One region of the Kitasatospora sp. NPDC101155 genome, then DNA from elsewhere that is predicted to be linked to it. Evidence: riboswitches for the same ligand, from Rfam matches in the RefSeq annotation. Region 1 holds a riboswitch; each other region holds the start of a gene.

Evidence for each region. Region 1 has a riboswitch for thiamine pyrophosphate ahead of thiO (glycine oxidase ThiO). Riboswitches for the same ligand answer to the same signal wherever they lie in the genome.
Region 2: another riboswitch for thiamine pyrophosphate. It lies ahead of ACIRYZ_RS37115 (cold-shock protein); the one in region 1 lies ahead of thiO (glycine oxidase ThiO).
Region 3: another riboswitch for thiamine pyrophosphate. It lies ahead of ACIRYZ_RS01670 (purine-cytosine permease family protein); the one in region 1 lies ahead of thiO (glycine oxidase ThiO).

The regions. Positions count from the first base shown of each region.
Region 1 covers NZ_JBIWPN010000003.1:166,980-174,229, forward strand. The annotation lists gene pknB (Stk1 family PASTA domain-containing Ser/Thr kinase) at 1-1,420, opposite strand, end outside; gene ACIRYZ_RS05480 (thiazole synthase) at 1,521-2,318, opposite strand; gene thiS (sulfur carrier protein ThiS) at 2,322-2,531, opposite strand; gene thiO (glycine oxidase ThiO) at 2,528-3,703, opposite strand; TPP riboswitch at 3,707-3,819, opposite strand; gene ACIRYZ_RS05495 (NAD(P)/FAD-dependent oxidoreductase) at 3,948-5,150, shown strand; gene ACIRYZ_RS05500 (Rv2175c family DNA-binding protein) at 5,184-5,549, shown strand; gene thiE (thiamine phosphate synthase) at 5,549-6,202, shown strand; gene ACIRYZ_RS05510 (polyprenyl synthetase family protein) at 6,228-7,250, opposite strand, start outside.
Region 2 covers NZ_JBIWPN010000043.1:54,530-61,779, reverse strand. The annotation lists gene ACIRYZ_RS37125 (hypothetical protein) at 316-579, shown strand; gene ACIRYZ_RS37120 (hypothetical protein) at 649-960, shown strand; TPP riboswitch at 1,626-1,760, shown strand; gene ACIRYZ_RS37115 (cold-shock protein) at 1,808-2,011, shown strand; gene ACIRYZ_RS37110 (hypothetical protein) at 2,691-2,966, shown strand; gene ACIRYZ_RS37105 (hypothetical protein) at 3,245-3,541, shown strand; gene ACIRYZ_RS37100 (ribose-phosphate diphosphokinase) at 3,586-4,524, shown strand; gene ACIRYZ_RS37095 (CapA family protein) at 4,832-5,209, opposite strand; gene ACIRYZ_RS37090 (archease) at 5,236-5,643, opposite strand; gene ACIRYZ_RS37085 (hypothetical protein) at 5,700-5,960, shown strand; partial or broken gene ACIRYZ_RS37080 (uridine monophosphate kinase) at 6,016-6,741, shown strand; gene ACIRYZ_RS37075 (site-2 protease family protein) at 6,862-7,250, shown strand, end outside.
Region 3 covers NZ_JBIWPN010000001.1:340,957-348,206, forward strand. The annotation lists gene ACIRYZ_RS01655 (DUF5926 family protein) at 1-226, opposite strand, end outside; gene ACIRYZ_RS01660 (ATP-binding protein) at 358-795, opposite strand; gene ACIRYZ_RS01665 (glycerophosphodiester phosphodiesterase) at 1,184-2,008, opposite strand; gene ACIRYZ_RS01670 (purine-cytosine permease family protein) at 2,088-3,500, opposite strand; TPP riboswitch at 3,493-3,641, opposite strand; gene ACIRYZ_RS01675 (S1C family serine protease) at 4,085-5,764, shown strand; tRNA gene ACIRYZ_RS01680 (tRNA-Ser) at 5,828-5,915, shown strand; gene ACIRYZ_RS01685 (MFS transporter) at 6,080-7,250, shown strand, end outside.

The sequences.
Region 1 (7,250 bases):
TCTTGCCGGTGACGTCCGGCACCGCGATCCGCTTGGGGCCCTTGGAGACGGTGATCGTCACCGAGTCGCTCTTGCGGGTGCGCGCGCCCACCCCGGGGTCGGTGGAGATCACCTGCCCGGTCGGGACGGACTCGCTGTACGCCTCGACGAACCTGCCGTGCATGCCCTCCGCGTCCAGGATCCGCTGCGCCTCGCCCCGGTCCTTGCCGAGCACGCCCGGCACCGAGCCGTACAGCCCCTCGGAGATCCCGTACGTGGCGCCGCCGACCGCCAGCACCAGGGCGGTCAGTGCGGCCGCCCAGATCATCGGCTTGCGCGGGAGGCGGCGCAGCCGGCCCGGTCGGCGGGTCCGCACCGGGGTCGGTTCGTCGTACGGGCGCGGCTCGACCAGCAGCTGGTCCATCAGCTCCGCCGGGACGTCCAGCACGCTGGTGCGCTCCGGCGGCGGGGCGTCGGTGGTCCGGGGCAGTGGCTGGATCACCGAGGTCGGCTCGCTGGTCGGGTAGCGCGGGCTGGGCCGGGCGGAGGCCGGCGGTTCGGCGTCCAGCTCGGCCGGGGTGAGGGTGCGGCGGACCCGCTGGACGGCGGCGAGCAGTTCGACCGCGTCGTACGGGCGGGCGTCGGCGGCCCGGGCGCAGGCGCCGGCCACGACGGCGTCCAGCGCCGGGGCGACGGCGGGGGCGACCAGCGAGGGGGCGGGGACGTCCTCGTGCAGGTGCTTGTACATGACCTGGACGGGGTTGTCGCCGGTGTGCGGGCGGCGGCCGGTGAGCATCTCGTACAGCAGGATGCCGGCCGCGTAGACGTCGACCCGCTGGTCGGTGGGGGCGTCCGGGAGGATCTGCTCGGGGGCCAGATAGGAGACGGTGCCCATCACGGTGCCGCCGGTGGCGGTGCTGGTCGAGGTGGGCGCGCCGTCGGCGCTGCCGAGCACCCGGACCAGGCCGAAGTCGGCGACCTTGACCAGGCCGCTCTCGGTGATCAGCACGTTCTCCGGCTTGACGTCCCGGTGGACCAGCCCGGCCCGGTGGGCGGCGCCGAGGGCGGCGAGCACCGGCTCCAGGACGTCCAGCGCGGCCCGCACCGACAGGGCGCCGCGGTCACGCAGCAGGTCGCGCAGGGTACGGCCGGGAACGTACTCCATGGCGAGGAAAACGTTTCCGCCGTCCGCGCCCTGGTCGAAGACGTTGACCACATTGGGGTGGGTGAGCTTGGCGACCGCCTTGGCCTCGCGGATGAAGCGGGCGGTGAAGCCCTCGTCCCCGGCCAGCTGGGGGTGCATCACCTTGAGGGCGACCACCCGGTCCAGCCGGGTGTCGGTGCCCCGGTACACGGTGGACATCCCGCCGGTCGCGATGCGCTGCTCGACCCGGTACCTGTTGTCGAGCAGGGTACCGATCAGGGGGTCGTGCAAAGCCATGTCCACCCGGGGGAGTCTAGTGGTGAAGCCGCGCGCCGGGCCCGGAGGACACCTCCTCCGGGCCCGGTTGTGCCCGGCTTGTGACACGGGACACCCGGTCTCAGAAGGCGGGCCGCTCCCGGGTGTCCAGGGCGGCGCGGCCGGCCATCGCGGAGGAGGCCTCGGCGTGGAAACGGCGCGGGATGCGGCCGGCCCGGTGGGCGAGCCGGCCGGCCTCGGCGGCGTGCCGCATCGCCTCGGCCATCAGCACCGGGTCCTGAGCGCGCGTCACCGCGGAGGCGAGCATCACCGCCGCGCAGCCCAGCTCCATCGCCAGCGCGACGTCGGAGGCGGTGCCGGCGCCCGCGTCCAGGATCACCGGGACGCCCGCGCTCTCCACGATCAGCTGGAAGTTGTGCGGGTTGCGGATGCCCAGGCCGGAGCCGATCGGCGAGCCCAGCGGCATGATCGCCGCGCAGCCGACGTCCTCCAGCTTGCGCGCCAGCACCGGGTCGTCGTTGGTGTACGGGAGCACGGTGAAGCCGTCGTCGACCAGGGTCTCGGCGGCGTCCAGCAGCTCGATCGGGTCGGGCAGCAGGGTGCGCTCGTCGGCGATCACCTCCAGCTTCACCCAGTCGGTGCTGAGCGCCTCGCGGGCCAGCCGGGCGGTCAGCACGGCCTCGCCGGCGGTGAAGCAACCGGCCGTGTTGGGCAGCACCCGGATGCCGTTGCGGGTCAGCACGTCCAGGACGGAGCCCTGGGTGGTGGCGTCGACCCGGCGCATGGCCACCGTGGTCAGCTCGGTGCCGGAGGCGAGCAACGCGCGCTCCAGGACCTCCAGGCTGGGCGCGCCGCCGGTGCCCATGATGAGCCGGGAGGAGAAGGTCGTCCCGGCGATGGTGAGAAGGTCGTCGGCCATGGCTCAGCCTCCCTGGACAGCGGTGAGGATCTCGACCCGGTCGCCGGTGTTCAGCGGCGTGTCGGACCACGAACTACGGGGCACCACAGCCTCGTTGACGGCTGCGGCGACGCCCGTGTTGGCCTTGCTGACGGTGGCCACCAGCTCGGCGAGGGTCGTGGCGGCGGGCGTCCGGCGGGGCTCGCCGTTGACGGTCAGGGCGATCTCGGTCATGCGGAGGCCTTCGTGGTGGAGTGGTCGGGGGAGAACCGGGCGGGCGTGAACGGCGCCGCGAGGTCCGGGACTTCGCCGGTCGCCAGGTACTCGGCGACCAGGTCGGCGGTCACCGGGGTGAGCAGCACGCCGTTGCGGTAGTGGCCGGTGGCGGCGACCAGTCCGGGCAGCGAAGTCGGGCCCAGCAGCGGGGCGTTGTCCGGCGAGCCGGGGCGCAGCCCGGCGGAGGTCTCCACCAGCGGGAGTTCGGTGATGCCGGGGACCAACTCGTGGGCGTCACGGAGGAGTTCGTACACCCCGCCGGCGGTGACGGTGGTGTCGTAGCCCTGCTCCTCGGTGGTCGCGCCGATCACCAGCTCGCCGTTCTCGCGCGGCACCAGGTACAGGTGCTGCCCGCGCACGACCGCGCGGACGTTGCGGGAGAGGAACGGCCGGTGGGCGTCCGGGATGCGGAGCCGCAGCACCTGTCCCTTCACCGGGCGGATCGCGGGCAGCACGCCCTCGGGCAGGCCGGGCAGCCGGTGGCTGTGCGGGCCGGCGGCGAGCACGATCTGATCGGCGGTCACCGTCTCCCCGGTGCTGAGCCGGGCGCCGACCGCGCGGCCGTCCTCGACGAGCAGCTCGACGGCCTCGGCGCGCCGACCGACGACGCCCGCGCGCTCACCGGCCAGCAGCAGTGCGGTGAGCAGCCGCCGGGGATCCACCTGGTGGTCGTTCGCGACGTGCAGGCCGCCGCGCACACCGGGGGCCAGCATCGGCTCCAGCCTGCGGGCCTCCCGGCCGGTCAGCCAGCTCGACTCCAGACCGAGCCGCTGGTGGAAGGCGTGCAGTTCGCGCAGTTCCTCGCGGTCGTCGGAGTCCAGTGCGACGGCGATCGTGCCGCACCGGCGGTAGCCGGTGTCCTCGCCGCCGCTCGCCTCGGTGAGTTCGGCGGCGAAGGCCGCGTACCGCTCGTTCGAGGCCATGCCGAGGCGCAGCAGCGGCTCCTCGCCGTACTGCAGCTCGGTGACCGGGGCGAGCATCCCGGCCGCGACCGCGGCCGCCCCGCCGCCGGGGGAGGGGTCGACCACGACCACGTTCCCCAGCCCGCGCTGCGCGGCGCGCCACGCGACGGCGAGGCCGACGATGCCCCCGCCGATCACCAGCACGTCGGCGCGGTCGCCTGATGGCAAGCGTGACAAAGCTGCTCTTCTCCCTTCGCCGGTATGACCCGGATCAGGTTCGGACGGTCGCGGGCCGTGCCAGCCCGCCTCTCAGCCCGGTACGCCGGGCTCCCGTGTGGTGCACCCACCTTAACGCCGGGGGTCGGCCCGGCCGAAGGGCCGTGTGAGGGGTGGGACGGGTGAGCAGGATGGTTGCCGCCGGGCCCGCCCGAAGGGCGGACGGCCGCCGGGTGCCGCCGCGGCGCTGAGTACAGTGACGGGCGTGGCAGAGCTGAGCGGAACGGATCAGGTGGTCGTCGTCGGGGCCGGGCTGGCCGGGGCGCAGTGCGCCCTGAAGCTGCGGCAGGGCGGCTGGCGGGGGCGGATCACCCTGGTCGGCGAGGAGCCGCACGCGCCGTACGACCGGCCGCCGCTCTCCAAGGACGTGCTGCTCGGCAAGGCCGACGCCACCACCCTGGACATCGACTACGGGCAGCTCGGCATCGAGCTGCTCACCGGTCGTCGCGCCACCGGCCTCACCCCGGGCGTGCTGCACACCGACGGCGGCGACCTCCCGTACGACTCGCTGGTGATCGCCACCGGCGCCACTCCGCGCGCCCTGCCCGGCGCCGAGCGCGCCCACCTGCTGCACACCCTGGACGACGCCCTGGCGCTGCGCGCGCTGCTGCGCCCCGGGCTGCGGCTGGTCCTGGTCGGCGCGGGCTGGATCGGCGCCGAGGTGTCCACCGCCGCGCGGCAGGCCGGCTGCGAGGTGACCGTGGTGGAGGCCGGCCCGGCGCCGGTGCCGGGCGCGCTGCCGACCGGGGTCGGCTCGGCGATGGCCGCCTGGTACGCCGAGGCCGGGGTCGAGCTGCGCTGCGGGGTCGGCGTCGCCGCCGTCGAGCCGGGCGCGGTGCTGCTGGCGGACGGCTCGCACCTGCCCGCCGACGAGGTGGTGGTCGGCGTCGGCGCCCGGCCCGCGACCGGCTGGCTGGCCGGCTCGGGCGTCGAGCTGGACGCGGCCGGGGCGGTCCTGGTGGACGAGCGGCTGCGCACCAGCCTGCCCGGGGTCTTCGCGGCCGGGGACTGCGTCAGCTACCCGTCGGCCCGCTCCGGTGCCCGACTGGCCGTGCAGCACTGGGACCACGCGCTGCAGTCCGGCGAGGCCGCGGCCGCCGCCGTGCTGGGGGCGGACGCGCCGTACGACCCGGTGCCGTACTTCTGGTCCGAGCAGTTCGGCCGGATGGTCCAGTACGCCGGCCGGCACGCCGAGGGCGACGAGCTGCTGTGGCGCGGCAGCCCGCAGGACGCGGCCTGGTCGGTGCTCTGGCTGCGTGACGGGGTGCCGAGCGCGCTGCTGGCGGTGGACCGGCCGCGCGACCTGACCCAGGGGCGGAAGCTGATCGAGCGCGGGGCGGTGCTGGACCCGGCCCTCGCCGCGGACCCCTCGGTGCCGCTCAAGGGGGCCACCGCTTAGCGCCGGACGGCGCGGAGGTGGCAGTCTGGTGGCGTGAGCGAGATCGAAAGCAAGATTGAAGCCCTGGTCCCCGAGTGGATGTACCTCCCCGACATCTCGGAGCAGTGGGGTGTGCTGGTCACCGAGGTCCGCGACATGGTCAAGAAGCGTGAGCTGATCGCGCTCCGCCGCGGCCCCAACAAGTCGCTGCAGGTTCCTGCGGCGTTCATCGACGGCCCGGGGCTGGTCAAGCACCTGTCCGGCACCCTGAACCTGCTGCGCGACTGCGGGTACAACGACGTGGAGATCCTGGAGTGGCTCTTCACCGAGGACCCGTCGCTGCCCGGCAGCCCGATCCAGGCGCTGCGGGAGAACCGCGGCACCGAGGTCAAGCGTCGCGCCCAGGCGATGCTGATCTGATGGCGGCGGACACGCTGCGTGCCCGCCTGGCCGACGCCCGGCTCTACCTGTGCACCGACGCCCGCCGCGAGCAGGGCGACCTCGCCGAGTTCCTGGACGCGGCGCTGGCCGGCGGCGTGGACATCGTCCAGCTCCGCGACAAGGGCCTGGAGGCCAAGCAGGAGCTGGCGGCCCTGGAGGTCTTCGCCGACGCCTGCCGCCGCCACGGCAAGCTGCTGGCCGTCAACGACCGCGCCGACGTCGCCCACGCGGCCCGGCCGGACGTGCTGCACCTCGGCCAGGACGACCTGCCGGTGCCGGCCGCCCGGGCGATCCTCGGTGAGGACGTGCTGATCGGACGGTCCTGCCACGCCGAGTCCGAGGTGGACGCGGCGGTCGCCGAGCCGGGCGTGGACTACTTCTGCACCGGCCCGGTCTGGCCGACCCCGACCAAGCCGGGCCGCCCGGCGCCGGGCCTCGGCCTGGTGTCGTACGCGGCGAAGCAGTCGACCGACCAGCCGTGGTTCGCGATCGGCGGGATCGACCTCGGCAACCTGGACGAGGTGCTGGCCGCCGGGGCCCGCCGGATCGTCGTGGTCCGGGCCATCACCGCGGCGCAGGACCCGCAGGCGGCCGCCGCCGAGCTGTCCCGCCGGGTGCGCGCGGCGCTCTGACCGCCTCCGGGGCCGTCGCCGTCCGTCAGTACTTGCGGACGGTGGCGGCCTCGGCCAGCGCCAGCAGCACCGTACGGGCCCGCTCGTCGGCGAGCGGCGCCGCCTCCAGCGCGGCCAGCGACTGCCGCATCAGCTCCTCGATCCGGCGCTCCACCAGCTCGGGCGCGCCGCTGCGGGCGACCAGCTCGCGCAGCTCGACGACCTCCTCGGCGGCCAGGTCCGGTGCGCCGAGCCGGGCGTCCAGGTGCCGGGCGTCGGCGGGCGGCAGGGCGCGCATCGCGTGCGCGACCAGCAGGGTGCGCTTGCCCTCGCGCAGGTCGTCCCCGGCCGGCTTGCCGGTGACGGCCGGGTCCCCGAAGACCCCGAGCAGGTCGTCCCGCAGCTGGAAGGCCTCGCCCAGCGGCAGCCCGAACGCCCCGAACGCCTCGACCAGCTCCGGTCCGGCCCCGGCGAGCAGGGCGCCGACCTGCAGCGGTCGCTCGATCGTGTACTTCGCCGACTTGTAGTGCAGGACGGTCTGCGCGCGGTCCAGCGCGCCCTCGTCGGTCGAGTCGCCGGCAACCGGCTCCAGCACGTCCAGGTACTGGCCGACCATGACCTCGGTGCGCATCAGGTCGAACACCGGCTTGGCGGCCAGCACGGCGGCCGGGTCCAGTCCGGAGCGCAGGAACAGCTCGTCGCACCAGATCAGCAGCAGGTCGCCGAGCAGCACCGCGGCCGAGGTGCCGTACTGCTCGCGGTCGCCGCGCCAGCCGCTGTCCCGGTGCAGGGCCTCGAAGCGGCGGTGGACGGAGGGCAGGCCGCGGCGGGTGTCGCTGCGGTCCATCAGGTCGTCGTGCACCAGGGCGCTGGCCTGCAGCAGCTCCAGCGCGGCCGCCGCGTTGGCGATCCCCTCACCGGCGGCCGGGCCGCCGGCGCCGCGCCAGCCCCAGTAGCAGAAGGCCGGGCGCAGCCGCTTGCCGCCGTCCAGCAGGAAGTCGCGCAGCGCGTCGGAGGCGGGTACCAGCTGCGGCGAGATCTTGCCGAGCAGCGCGGACTGACCGTCCAT
Region 2 (7,250 bases), on a different contig from region 1:
GCCACCTCGCCTGTGATCTCCATCCGGAACTCCCCGGTCGCGTCTGCCCAGACGTGGCCCCCGTCGGCGCATCAACGTCCACGGCCAGATGTACGATGACCACCCGCGGGCCGTGAGCGCCGACCGGGCCTGGCAGGGACACGGCGTACCGCTGGTCCAGCGCCATGGTTTCCCGGCCTCCTCGCGACGCCGCATCGCGGCTTCCAACCCCGACACGGTTCGCCTGCGACCGTGCTGCCATCCTTCCAGACCACCGTTCGGTCAGCCCGCCGGCGCTGCGGCCGGCAGGGGCTGTGTACGGCGACGATCGCGGCCGTGCCGGAGATTGTCGCCGCGCTCAAGACGCGGGAGTACACGCCGGTGACCGTGCCCGAGTTGTTTGCGCAGACCGGAGGCATGAGGCCGGGAGCGGCCTACTTCCACGATGTGCAGGACGGCCTGCTGGGGCGTTCAGGCGGAGTTGTCGACGGCGACGGCAGGTCAGCCGCCACTGGGCAGCGGGCGCGTCCGTTCACCTGGTACCCCGACTGGAGGAGGAGATGTTGCGGCTGCGTTCACATCCTTGTGAGGCTTACTTGACGCCAGCACGGCTCTCGGCAAGCGCGGAGCACACAGCGCAGGTCACGGTGGACGCGAGGAGTGAGCGCGATGCGGATGATGCTCAGGGTTCGCCCGGACATGCATGCTTGGAGAGAGGCACTGAACGAGACCGTTGAGAGCGGCAAGCTGCCGAAGGTCCTCGATTCGTTGCTGGACCGGCTCAAGCCGGAGGCCGTCTACTTCACCCCGTTGGAGGGCGGTCCCACCTGCATCGTCATCTTCGACATGCAGAACAGCTCGCAGATGCCCGCGATCGCGGGGCCGTTATTGCGAGACCTGGGCGCGAAGGTCGAGCTTTCACCGGTGATGACCCGCAACGACCTCCAGAAGGGCATCGCCCCCCTTCAACAGCAGGGCTGAACAGCGATAGGGCGGGCCGCGCCACCGCCTTCCGCGAGCTACCACCGGCTCCTGAACCCCGCCGAGCCCGTCACCGAGGAATTCGTGGCCGGACTCATCTCCAACCTGATGCACGGCCTGCGACCATAGGCAGGTGGGACTGCGGCGCTTGCGCAAGCCGTCCATCCGACACTGCCGGAAGTGCCACATCCAGCAATGGCGGCGCCAGACCCACACCGCACCGGCCCGGCCGTGCAGCCGTGGCAGGGCGAGCGGCTGCGGGTCGTGGACGAGGGCTTCTGGCTGATCGCCGCAGCCTGGCGCTCGGCCGGAGCGGTATCGACCGGCTCGTCCACCACGCCGAGGTCCACTCCCTCAATGGCGAGTCCTATCGCATGCGAGGCCGCGAACTCGGACACGTCCCCACCGACGACAACGACTGACACACACATCCAGCGAGACCACGGCTGGCCCACAACTGAACCGTCGAAACCGGCCCGCGAATTCAGGCTCTTCTGCCGACATCGGTCAGCCAGCCTGTCAGCGGCCGGCAGGAACTGGCCACTAACACCAGCCTGGTCACCCGGACAGCGATGGGGCCGTTCGGCCCTGGTGCCGGGCGGGGGCGAGAGTACCGTGGGAATTGGCCTGCAGGGCGAGCGAGGGAGTTCGACCGGATGGCCCCGGGCAATGGGCGGAGGCTCCGCGCGGGGCGGTTGTCGGCGGTCGGGCTGAGAGGCTGGAAGGTCCGTGAGACCGGAAGGCGACCTCCATCACCTGATCCGGACAATGCCGGCGAAGGGAGCCCACCTTGCAGGTTTCCGTCTGCCCGCACGGCACTGCTGCGAGGCGCGCGAAGGAGAAGCGCATGGCTACCGGCACCGTGAAATGGTTCAACGCCGAAAAGGGCTTCGGCTTCATCGAGCAGGACGGCGGCGGCCCCGACGTGTTCGCCCACTACTCGAACATCGACGCCCAGGGCTTCCGTGAACTCCAGGAGGGCCAGAAGGTGACCTTCGACGTCGTGCAGGGCCAGAAGGGCCCGCAGGCGGAGCACATCCGCCCCGCCTGACCTCCAGCACATGAGCGGGCGCCCCGCACGCACCCGTGTGCGGGGCGTCTTTGCGTCCCCGCACCCTCCTCGGTGGCCGCACCCGGAGATCCGCAAGGCCCGCCCCGAAGGGCGCGGGCCAAGTCCGGCTGTCGCTGCTCGCTCCACAAGGTCGGCGCTGGTCGTCATGTGTGCCCCAGGGCGAGCTGGCTTCGGCGTGGGTGTCCGTCCAGGCGGGGTGCTGGGGCCGATGGGCGACGCCGAGGCGAACGGGGGGCCTGACCCATTGAGGAAGTTCCATCGTGATTGGTGCAGGCCACCGGCCCTGGTGTGACGAGTCGTTGGGGGCTCGCGCGGCTCGTCACGGTGATCGTCGCGCGGAGATCATCCATTACCGCGCGACCTGGTGGTGCGTCAGCACCAGCAGGGCCCGTGCCCGGTGGACATGAGCGGGCTCCCTCCCGGAGCGGAAAGCTGTTCGCCTTCGAGCCTGCCCTGTTGTCCGTGTCGAAACCAGCCCCCGCACTGCCGGAGCCAGCCGCTCAACCGGCCCCGGCAACGTCGGGTGTGTGGCCGAAGCGCGGGACGTGTAAACGCTCGTTCCCGCCCGACCTGTCGGTATCGCTCCGCGCGCCGGGCGTCACCCCAGGGCCGTGCGGGTCCAAGGACTCCACGGACGTCAGCCCCACAGTGCGAAGCGATGGTCTTCAGCCGCCGCTCTGCCTCCGCCGTCGGCGACACCTGGGTGATCGCGTCGAGCGCGCCCTACCGGTCGCCGTTATCCCAGCACTCAAGGGCCGGCGCGGCCAGTCGGCCGGTCTCGGTGAGCTTCGCGGACGCCACCCCCGGCAGCGATCGCTCGTCCGGGGCGCCGTCCGAGGCCGGTTGCCCGGGCGGCTGGTCAGCGGGTGGCATGGTGCTCGGCCTCGGTGGCCTGGAGGCGAAAGGACTCCGTGCCGGTCTCGATCAGGATTGACGGCGGCCGTGAACAGCTGCGGGAGACCGCGGTGAGCGAGCGCCCGCACCGACACGCGTTCTCTGCGGCCGGAGCCCGCATGGCCAGGTTCACCGCCTCGGGTGGCGCATCGCCTCACCGACGGCGGTCATTCACGGGCAAAGCCGCCGCCCATCAGCGGCGGAAGAGAACAACGAAAGGGCCGGTCGGCCCACGAAGGTCGGGGCGTTCAGCCGCTGTCCGCGCCGGAACCGCCTGACAGGCTGGTCGAGTAGAGAACTCGCCGGGAGGTGGCGGCCGTGATCGCAGCACTGATCAGGAAGCTGGGCCGGTTCACGGCAGGCGCGACCCGGGCCGCGAGCCGACGGCCCAGAAAGCCGCGGCAGCGACCGGATCCCGCGCCCGAACCGCGGTCCTCCGCCGGTGGCCTCCCCGCCGCGGCGGGCGCCCCGGCGGCAGGCGGGGACGAGATGGAGCGGCTGCTCGCCGCCGCTCTGCTAGCCGGGCTGATCGCACCGGCGGAGTACCGGCGGGCGATGACCGTCCTGGCCCGCGCCGACGACGCCGGCCGACCGCTCGACGTACCGCTGTGGTGAGCCCGCATAGACGGCCGCCACAGCAGGGAACCCGGGAGGACGCGATGACGAACCCACGGATCCTGTCGGGCACGGCCCATCCCGCGCTCGGCGACGCCGTCTCGGAGGCACTCGGCACCGAGCCGGTCGCGTGCGAGGTGGAACGCTTTCCCGACGGCGAGTTGCAGCCCGTCGTCGGCCATGTCCGCGGCGAGGACGTGTACGTCGTCCAGCCCACCGGTCCCGACGTGAACGAGTACCTGATCGAACTCATGCTGCTCCTCGACGCATGCCGTCGCGCAGGCGCGCGCCGGGTCACCGGCGTCGTCCCGTACTTCGGCTACGCCCGCCAGGACCGCCGCACCCGAGCCGGGCAGTCGGTCGGCGCCCGCGTGGCGCTCGACGCCCTGACGGCCGCCGGTGCCGACCGGCTGGTCGTCGTCGACCCGCACACCCCGACCCTCGAAGCGATGAGCAGCATCCCCGTCGAGACGCTCAGCGCGGTGCCGCTGCTGGCCGCCGCGCTGGCCGAGGACACACCCGCAGCCGCCGTGGTGATCTCGCCCGACCTCGGCGCCGTCAAACTCGCCGAACACTACGGCGAGTTGCTCGGCCGGCCGGTCGCCGTCGTCCGCAAGACCCGCTTGTCCGGCAGCAAGGTACGGGCCGAGGAACTGGTCGGCGATGTCGCCGGCCGACCCACGGTGATCGTCGACGACATGATCAGCACCGGCGGCACCGTCAGGGCCGCCGTCAAAGTCCTGCTGGCCCAGGGCGCGGCACCGGACATCACCGTCGCCGCCACCCACCCCCTGTTCGTGGACCGCGCACCCGACCGGCTCGCCCAGCTCCCGATCAGCCGCCTCGTGATCGCCGACACCGTCCCCCCGCCCCACGCCCCCACGCTGCCCCGCCGCGTACGCACCGTGGCACCGCTGCTCGCCGAAGCCATCGCTCTGATGCACGGCGGCGAGCCGTTGGACACCCTTCTGATGCGCGGCTGACGCACGCCGCCCAACTCGTCGTTGCCCGGCAGGCCGACCACCACCGCCACCGAAGGTGCGGGGCTCGCTCGCTACCTGCGGCCAGGCCACTGCGGCTTCCGCTCCCCGCGGATCTCGAAGTCCATCGCACACCCTGAGCCGAGGTGTTGCGACGACCGTAGAACCCAAGGTCTGACCGGACGGGGCGCGGCGATGACTACCGTTCCGGTGGAGACGCTGACCGCGGCAGCGCTGCATGCCGACGCCCGGGCCGGTCCGGACACCGATGGCCGTGCTCAGCCGGGTTCAGCTGATCGTCTCCACGGCTTTACCGAGCGTCGCCATGACCGGCACCGACCGTGCGGACCCCGGCCCGCTCCAGCAGCGCGCGGGTGTCGGTGAGGGCGTCGAAGCCGTAGTCCAGGGCGTGGTTGTCGGCCAGTGTCACGCAGTCCACCCCCAGCTCGGCGAGCACGTCGGCGGCAACGGGAGGGGCGCGGAAGAAGAACCTCTTGTACGGGTTCGGCCAGCGGTTCCCCCGGTCGGAGATGCAGCACTCCAGGTTGAGCACGACGAGGTCGGCTTCCGCGAGTGCCTGCCGTACCTCGGCGGCGAACAGTGTCTGCGGCGTCCGCGAGCGCCGCAGCTGGTCGGCCACGCCGCGTCCGAGCATCGTGTCACCGGCCAGTGCCACCGTGAGTGCCATCCTTCCGCCCCGCTTGCCCATCGTGTTCAGACGTCGAGCGTCACCTGGCAGGTCCAGCCCCCGGGGCCGCCGGTCAGGTGGAGGCCGTGCAGCGAGACGGCCTTGGGCACCGCCCCGATCTGTTCGGCGGTGTCGGCGTCCGCCATCGTGAAGCGGACCGACACGGCCCGGCCGTCCCCCGTGTCACGGATCGTGTCCACCTCCGTGTCGAGGGGGATCTCGCCGTCGACGTCCATCCGGTAGATGACCTCCTCCAGGACGGACACCAGCAGATCCTCGTCGCTGTCCGCCGCGACCGCGCACACGCGCTCCCCGGCCGGCTGTGCCGCGGAGGTGTCGGCGAGGCCCTCGACCACCGCGTGCACCGCCTCGCGGATGCAGCCCTCCGCGGTCGGCGCCCACGCCTCCAGTCGCAGGTCCGCGGTGTGTGGCACGGCCCGATGACCGCTCCGTGTCCCCTGCTGCCCGGTCACCGACGACAACTCCCCTCATGCCCATCCGCAGCCGAACCTCCCCTTCCAGGCTCGTCCCGCGCACCAGTGCAGGCAATCCGTACCAGGTGCCGCAGGCGGACACGGCCACGAAGGTGCTCGGGGCAGGCCGTACCCTCCCCGGTAGCCCGCGCCAGGCGCCCGACCACCGGCTCTCGGGATCCGAAGCGGTGTTCCTGCACATCCCCCCGGAGCAGCTGGAGCACGTCTTCGACGCGCTCCCCAAGGATCTCCGGTCACTCGTCACCCCCGAGGCGTAGGAGTCCGGCGTAGGAGCGGGAGACGGCGGGCGCCACGGGCCGGTACCGGCGGGTCGTGGTGAAGCTCAGCGGTGAGGCCTTCACAGACGAAGCCGACTGGGGGACCGTTTCGGTCAGCCTCGTGCACCTCGCCGAGGAGATCCTCTCGGTGCACGAACTCGGCGTCCAGACCGCCGTCGTCCTCGGCGGCGGGAACTACTTCCGCGGCCGCGCGGCGGCGGCGTGGGGCATCGGCCGGACCGAGGGCGACACGATCGGCATGCTCGGCACCGTCATGAATGCGCTGCTGCTGCGCTGAGAACTCACCGCGCACCACGCCACCGACGTCCGGGTCATGACCGCGACCGACATGCCCTCCATCGCCGAACCCTTCATCCGGCTGCGTGCCCTGCGGCATCTGCGCCACGGGCTGATCGTGTTGCTCGCCGACGGCATCGGCCAGCCCTACGTCACCACCGACTACGCCGCCGTCCAGCGCGCCCTCGAACTGGAGCCCGACGCCCTGCTGCTCGCCAAGCACGGCGCGGACGGTGTCTACGACCACGACCCGCACACCCACCCCGGTACCGTCCGCTACACCAGCCTCAACCACCGGGACGCCCTCGCCCAGGGCGTGCGGGTGATGGACACGACCGCCCTGGTCCTCGCTGCCGAACACCGCCTGACCATGCACGTCTTCGACGCCGCCGCCACCGGTGCGATGCGCGCGATCTGCCAGGGCCGCGGCATCGGCACCCGCATCTCCGGTGGCGATCCGGCCGGGCAGCTCCCGACAGCATGAGGCGGCGGCCTTGGGGGTCCGGTAGCCCTGGCGGCAGGTCCGTACGGCCCTGTGCCTGCTCTCGCGGCGGGAGGACAGTGGAGGCTCGAAGGCCTTCGGCAAGCCCTGGGAGAGGTCAGGATGCACGGGTCCGTGCGGCTGGGCAGGATCTTCGGCATACCGCTGCGGATCCACTGGAGCGCGCCCGTCCTGATCGTGTTCCTCGGCGTCGGCCTGGCGGGGCAGACGCTCCCCGTGTGGGTCCCGGGCCGCTCCGCCGCCACCTACGGCTTCGCCGGCCTGGTCGGGGCGCTGCTGCTCACCGTGAGCCTGCTCCTGCACGAGACGGCCCACGCGGTCACCGCGCGCCGCGCGGGCATTCGCGTCGACGACATGACCGTCTTCGCGCTCGGCGGCGTCACCCGGATGGGACGTCCCCCGAGCCCACGGCTCCAGTTCGCCGTCGCCGGGATCGGGCCGCTCACCAGCCTGGTGCTGGGTGGGCTGTCCCTGGCCACCGGGCTCGGCGC
Region 3 (7,250 bases), on a different contig from region 1:
GCACCAGCTCGCGCAGCGCCACCCAGTCGGCCTCGCCCGCCAGGCCCTCGAACGGGCGGTGCACCAGCTCCTGCACCGCGTGCGAGGCCTCCCGGCCGTGGCAGGCCTTGTACCGGCGGCCCGAGCCGCAGGGGCAGTCCTCGCGGGCCCCGACCACGGGGATCTCGCCCGTGACGGCGGTGGTGGACTGGCGCTGCGGCGCCTTCTTGGCGGCCTTCTTGCCCATGGTGCGGCTCTCCCGGGAACGGTGGTCCTTTGCTCCGGGAAGCCTACTGACGTTCCCCCGGCGCGCGGGAACGCGCCGGGGTGGGCGTCGTACGGGCGTGTGCCCGCGGACGTGTGCCCGCGGACGTGCGGCTACGCGCTGCGCGCGTCGCCGCCGGTGCGCCGGGCGTGCCGGGCCCGCGCGGGCAGCGCCGCCCAGACCGTCACCTCGCCGGGCGCGTCGCGCACGCCCCAGTCGCTGGCCAGCTGGTCGACGATGCTCAGGCCGCGACCGCCCCGCGAGGTCAGCGAAGGGCTGGCGGGCAGCGGCCGGGTGGTCGCGCCGCCGTCGGTGACCTCCAGGGTGAGCGCGCCGTCGGCGTGCATCTGCCAGCGGACCAGCACGCCGCCGCCCGGCTCGCCCGTACCGTCGTCGTGCTCCCGGCCGCCCGCTGCGGGGTGCGTCCCGGAGGGGACGCCGACCAGCAGTTGGTTCACCACCTCGGCCCGGGCCCCGCGGCCGAGGGCCGGCAGCGGGCCGAGCGGACGGGCGTATCGACAGGCGTTGCTCAACAGTTCGGAAAGGATCAATACGGCATCATCAATGACCGGTTCCGGTATCTGCCGGTCACCCAGATCTCGACGCAGTCGGCGCCGTACGACCCCGACACTCGCTGGGCCGTGCGGCACTGCCATGGTCGATGAAGTCGGCACTTCGCGCGCCACCATCAACGCCACCCCCGGACCTCCTTCAGCGTATGCCGAGGGATGGATGCCCCTTGGTAATGCGTCGGAAACGACTGCCGGAGGATCCCGCGAGTCCATTTCGAGCAACGCGACTCAGGGTCGACGAGAGGTCATTCCGTGCTCACCCTCCGTCGCCCGAACGCAAGAATTCCGGCAATACCGTGCGCGGAAGGTTTGACTGCCGACCAGAGTGATCAGGCTGAGGCGGTACGGCCTTCGGCCCGCCGGCCGGTCACCGCCCGAGCTGGGCCAGCACCTCCGCGGGCCGGTTGGTGATGATCGCGGACACCCCGAGCTCCAGGCAGAGTTCGACGTCGGCCGGCTCGTCCACCGTCCACACGTGCACCTGGTGCCCCAGCTCGCGCAGCTGGGGCACCAGCTGCGGCTTGGCCTTGACCAGCTCGATGCCCGGGCCGGCGATCCGCGCCCCGCCCGGCAGCGGCTTGCCCGGGCGCAGCTGGCCGAGCAGTGGCAGCATCCGTTCGATCAGGAAGACCCGCTGGTACTCCGGTGCGGCGGCGGCCACCCGGTTCAGCGCGATCGAGGAGAAGCTCATGATCCGGGCGGACGGGCGGTCGCCCTCCCGGGTCGCGCCGATCTTGAAGCGCTCCAGCATCCGCAGCAGCTCGGCCTCGACGCGGCCGCGGAAGCGCACCGGGTGCTTGGTCTCGATCGCCAGGTCCACCGGGCGGCCGCAGTCCACCACCAGCTCCAGCAGGCGCTCCAGCCGCAGCACGCCGCGCAGCTCCGGGTCGGTGCTGGGGCGGCCGGTCTTCCAGGCGCCGAAGTCGTACGCCTCCAGCTCGGCGAGGGTCATCGCGGAGACGGTGCCCTGGCCGTTCGAGACCCGGCCGATCCGGCGGTCGTGCACGCAGACCAGCTCGCCGTCGGCCGTCACCCGGACGTCGCACTCGACGGCGTCCGCGCCCTCGTCGAGCGCGCGCCGGTAGGCCGCAAAGGTGTGCTCGGGCAGGGCGTGGGAGGAACCGCGATGGGCGATCACCTGGACGGAGGGCGCGGTGCGCGCCGCCGACGGGGACAGGTCTGGGCTGGTCACGGGCCCAACGATAGGCGGCGGAGGTGACGCGGGGGCGAAGACGGTCCCAACCTGCGGGGCCGGTTTCGCCCCCGGTGCCTCAGGCGCGGGCGGCGCGCCGGGTCAGCGGGGTGAGCGCCCAGGTGACCAGGGCCGGTACCAGGAAGGCGAACAGCGAGGCGGAGGTCCACTCCTGCGGGGTGAAGTGCAGGGCCCGCTGGGCCGAGGTCCAGAAGTCCGTCCACCAGCCGGCCACCGCGGTCGGCGCGATGAACTGGTAGACCGCGAAGCCCAGCACCCACGGCAGCAGCATCAGCCAGCGGGACGGCGCCTTCTCGGAGAGGTCCCAGCCGTGCCGGCCGGCCCCGAAGAAGTAGTCCACCGCCAGCACCGCGAGCAGCGGCACGAAGACCGAGCCGATCAGGCCGAGGAAGTTGCTGTAGGTGTCGGTGAACCTGTCGATCCGCAGTGCCAGCACGGTGGTCAGCACGCCGATCCCGCCGCTCAGCACCCGGCGGTCCACCCGCGGCAGCAGGTTCTGCAGCGACATCGCGGTCGAGTACACGTTGGCGAAGGACTGGTCGGTCTCGCGCAGCACCAGCACCAGCAGGAACAGCCAGCCGGCCCAGACGCCGAGGAAGGAGTCGAAGATCCGGCTCGGGTCGCCGTCGGACTGCAGCAGCGCCATCAGGCCGAGCACGTAGCACCAGACCTGGGCGACGGTGTAGCCGGAGAAGCTCCCCCAGAAGGACGAGCCCGCGGTGCGCGAGTGCCGGGTGTAGTCGGCGGCCATCGGGACGAAGGAGATCGACACCGCGATCATCGCGTCGGTGGCGCCCAGGAAGCCGTGCCAGTTGCCCGCGCCCGGGTCCGGTACGCCCTGACGGCCCAACTGGACGGTGAAGTACACCATCGCGACCGCGACCGCCCCGGCCACGAAGCGGCGCAGCACCGCGATCGCGCCCAGCGGCCAGATCGTCAGCGCGGTGGTCAGCGCGCCCGCGGCCAGCACGAACAGCCAGCGGTAGCCGGTGGTGTGGGCGACGGTCTGGGCGCCCGCCGAGATGGTCAGCAGCTCGAACACGCCCCAGCCGATGCACTGGACGATGTTCAGCACGGTCGGCAGGTAGGACAGCCGGGTGCCGAACAGCCCGCGCAGGTTGGCCATCGCGGGGGCGCCGGTCCGGGCGCCGATCAGCGCGGCCACGCCGAGCATCGCGGTGCCGACCGCCGTACCGGCCACGATCGCGGTCACCGCGGCGGCCAGCGACAGCTCGCTGCCCTTCTCGCCGAGCACGGTGGCGGCGGTGGAGAAGCCGATCAGGCTGACGCCCAGGTTCATCCAGAGCGCGAAGTGGTCCCGGAAGCGCAGGGTGCGCGGCGGCTCGGTGTCCAGCACCAGCGGCGCCTCGACACGCCCGTCGGTGCCGGGGGCGGTCGCGTCCGCGGGACGATCAAGGAAATCCTTGGACGTGGGCGCGCTCGAAGAAGAGGATGGCGAAGCAGGCGGCATGGCCGATACTCCCTACGCCGGCATTACCCGGACAGGTTCCGGCGGTCAGCGCCCCCTCGACGGTTCGCCGGTGTCCTACTTGGCGTACGGTCGACATGCGCACTCTCAGCCTGGTCGGTCCAAGCTCCCGCGTGTCAGTTTGGAGCGACAGGCTAACCGGCACAGGTACGAACGCCAAAGGCCACGGGGTGTGCGGTCCGCGTCGCGGAACGCCCGGGCGGAGGGAGGGGGGCTCCCCGACCGTCGCCGTCATCGCCGTCGTCGGTGTCGGCTAAGGATTCTTATGAGTTCTTCAGAGGGGTCCTTACGGCAATCGAATCGACGGTGCGAAAAACTATGGTCCTTGGTTCTGTCAGCTATGGAGGTCGTCCGTGAGCACCGAGCGCGAGGTTGGGCCCACCGGGCCGCAGGGGGAGCAGCCCGCGGGCCCCGAGGAGACGGCTGGGCCCGTTTCCGACGGCACCGCTCAGGGCGGCCACAAGCCGACGATGGCGTTCAGCCGGGTCCCCGAGCCCGAGGCCGCGCCGGAAGCCGCTGACGCGGCGTCGGCCGCCGCCGCGGGCGACGGCGGGCACAAGCCGACGATGGCGTTCAGCCGCGTCCCGGAGCCGGAGACCGCGCCGGAGGCCGGGCTCGAGCCGGTCGAGGCCGCCCCGACTGCGGCCGCCCCGGCCGAGGGCGGTCACAAGCCCACCGTGGCCTTCACCAAGGTCCCCGCGCCGGAGGTCCCGGCGGTGCCCGCCGCCGAGGAGCACGCCGTCGACCCGGTCACCGGCTACATCGACGCCCCGCCGCCGGTCCTGCCGCCCGCGCCGCCCGTCGCGCCCGCGCCCGCAGCCGCGGCCCCGGTGGCCCCGGCCCTGCCGCCGGCCGCCAACCCGTACGCGACCCCCTCCCACGGCGTGCCCGCCGCCGGTGCGCAGGAGCCGTACGGCGCCGCGCCCGCCGCGCACGGCCACCACCCGTTCGGCGCCGGCCAGCCGGTCGGCGGCTGGGGCGCCGCCCATGACGCCACCTCCGGCGGTGCGGGCTACCCCGGCGGCCCCGGAGGCCCCGACTACCCCGGCGGCCCCGGAGGCCCCGACTACCCCGGCGGCCCGCTCGGCTACCCGGCCGACCACCCCGGCGGCCCCGGCGGCCCGCGCAAGAAGCGCGGCGGCCTGGTGGCCCTCCTCGCGGCCGTCGCGCTGGTCGCCGGTGTGGCCGGCGGCGCGATCGGCGTGGTCGCCACCAACCAGGTCAGCAGCAGCAGTTCGGCCGACGACCACCGCAGCACCACCGTCCAGGCCAGCGACACCCAGAAGAACGAGCCCGTCCCCGGCTCGATCGCCGCCATCGCGCAGAAGGCGCTGCCCAGCGTCGTCACCATCAAGGCGCAGAACAGCAGCGAGTCGGGCACCGGCACCGGCTTCGTCTTCGACACCGAGGGCCACATCCTCACCAACAACCACGTGGTCGCGCCAGCCCTCAACGGCGGCAAACTGACCGTCAAGTTCGCCGACGGCACGTCCTACAGCGCCTCGGTGCTGGGCCACGCCGACGGCTACGACGTCGCCGTGGTCAAGATCGACAACCCGCCGAAGGGCAAGCTGGCGCCCCTGGCGCTGGCCGACTCCGACAAGGTCAACGTCGGCGACACCACGATCGCGATCGGTGCGCCGTACGGCTTGGAGTCCACCGTCACCAGCGGCATCGTCAGCGCCAAGGACCGCCCGGTCGCCTCGGGCGACGAGACCGGCGCGCAGGCCTCGTACATGAACGCCCTGCAGACCGACGCCTCGATCAACCCCGGCAACTCCGGCGGCCCGCTGCTCGACTCCAGCGGCGCGGTGATGGGCATCAACTCGGCGATCCAGTCCAACGCCTCCGCCAACGGCCGGGCCGGCAGCATCGGCCTGGGCTTCGCCATCCCGATCAACCAGGCCAAGTGGGTCGCTGACACCCTGATCAAGACCGGCAAGCCGGTCTACGCCAAGCTCGACGTGCTGCGCAACGACGACTACAAGGGCGACGGCGCGCAGATCCAGACCCGCGACATCCAGGGCCAGCCGGCCGTCACCCCCGGCGGCGCGGCCGACAAGGCCGGCCTCAAGCCGGGCGACGTGATCACCAAGCTCGGCGGCGCGCCGATCGAGAACGGCCCCGCCCTGGTCAGCCGGATCTGGACGCACAAGCCGGGCGAGACGGTGGACGTCGAGTACACCCGCAACGGTCAGACGTACACCACCAAGGTCACCCTCGGTCAGCGCGACGGCGACCAGTGACCCTCGGGAGCGCGGAATCGTGTGCGCCGAAGCCCGCCGGACCCGTTAGGCTGACCTCCGCCTGGAGAGCTGCCCGAGCGGCCTAAGGGAACAGTCTTGAAAACTGTCGTGGCGTGACCCGTCACCGTGGGTTCGAATCCCACGCTCTCCGCTGGTAGGAGAACCACCTGCTCAGGGCGGGTGCCGAGCCCACTCGGCACCCGCCCTCGGTGTTTTCCGGAGCGGTCCGGCGGCCGGGGTCGTCCCTGAAGCCGGTGCTTCGCCGGTGGGCCGTGCTTGCCCTCGACCAGGTCGAGGGTCCTAGCGTCCCCCGGCATGACCACCGCCACCACCGCGCGGGCGCCGCTGCCCGGTCCGTACCTGCTCTGGCTGGCCGGCGCCCAGGCCGGGCTGCTGGGTGATGCCGCGCTGTACTTCGCTCTCGGCTGGGCCGCCTCCGCGCACGGCGGTGGGGCGGCCGGGTTGGTCCTGACGGCGATCACCGTCCCGCGCACCGTGCTGGTCCTGCTGGGTGGTGCGGTCGCGGACCGGTTCGGCGCCCGTCGGGTGATGCTCGCCGGGGACGCGGTGATGCTGGTCGCGACGGCCGCGTTGGCGGTCGCGGTGGGCGGCCGGGGTACGCCGCTCTGGCTGCTGGTCGCGGCGGCGGGCGTGATCGGGACGGTCGACGCGTTCTACCTGCCGGCGAGCGGATCGATGCCGCGCCGCCTGGTGCCCGTCGATGGGCTGCCCCGGGCGCTCGCGCTGCGGCAGGCCGGCGGGCAGAGCGCCGCCCTGCTCGGGGCGCCGCTCGGCGGCCTGCTGGTCACCGTCGGGGGGTTCGCCGGCGCCGCGGTCGCGGACGCGGTGAGCTTCGGGGTCGTCCTGCTGGTCCTGCTGAGGGTCCGGCCCCGGGAGGACGCCGGGCCGGCCGCACCGAGCGGGCTGCTGCGCGAGGCGGCGTCCGGGGTCCGGCTCGCCCTGCGCGACCCGCTGCTGCGGGCCGCGCTGCTGCTCACCGGGGCCGCAGCCGCGGGACTGCTGCCGGTGGTGTCGCTGCTCGGGCCGCTGCTCGCCCGGGCGCACGGCTGGACGGCGGGGACGGCCGGACTGGTGGCCGGCGGACAGGCGGCCGGGGTGCTCGCGGTGGCGAGCCTGGTCGCCTGGCGCGGCGCGCTGCCCCGGGCGGGGGTCGGGGCAGCGGCCGGGCTCTGCACGGCCTCGGTCGGCATCGCGCTGCTGGCGCTGTCCCCGGGGCCGGCGGTGGCGGTGGCGGGCGGTACGGTGACCGGCCTCGGCTCCGGGCTGTTCGCCTGCCACCTCGGGCCGCTGGTGCTGGGTGGCGCTCCGGCGTCCCATCTCTCCCGGGTGCAGGCGCTGTTGACGCTGGTGCAGAGCCTCGCGCTGGTGCTGGCCAACGGACTGCTCGGCCTGCTTGCCGACCGTGGGGGTGCGGCCGTGACCATGCTCGTGTGTGCCGTCGCCTCGGGGGCGGTGGGCTCGGTCG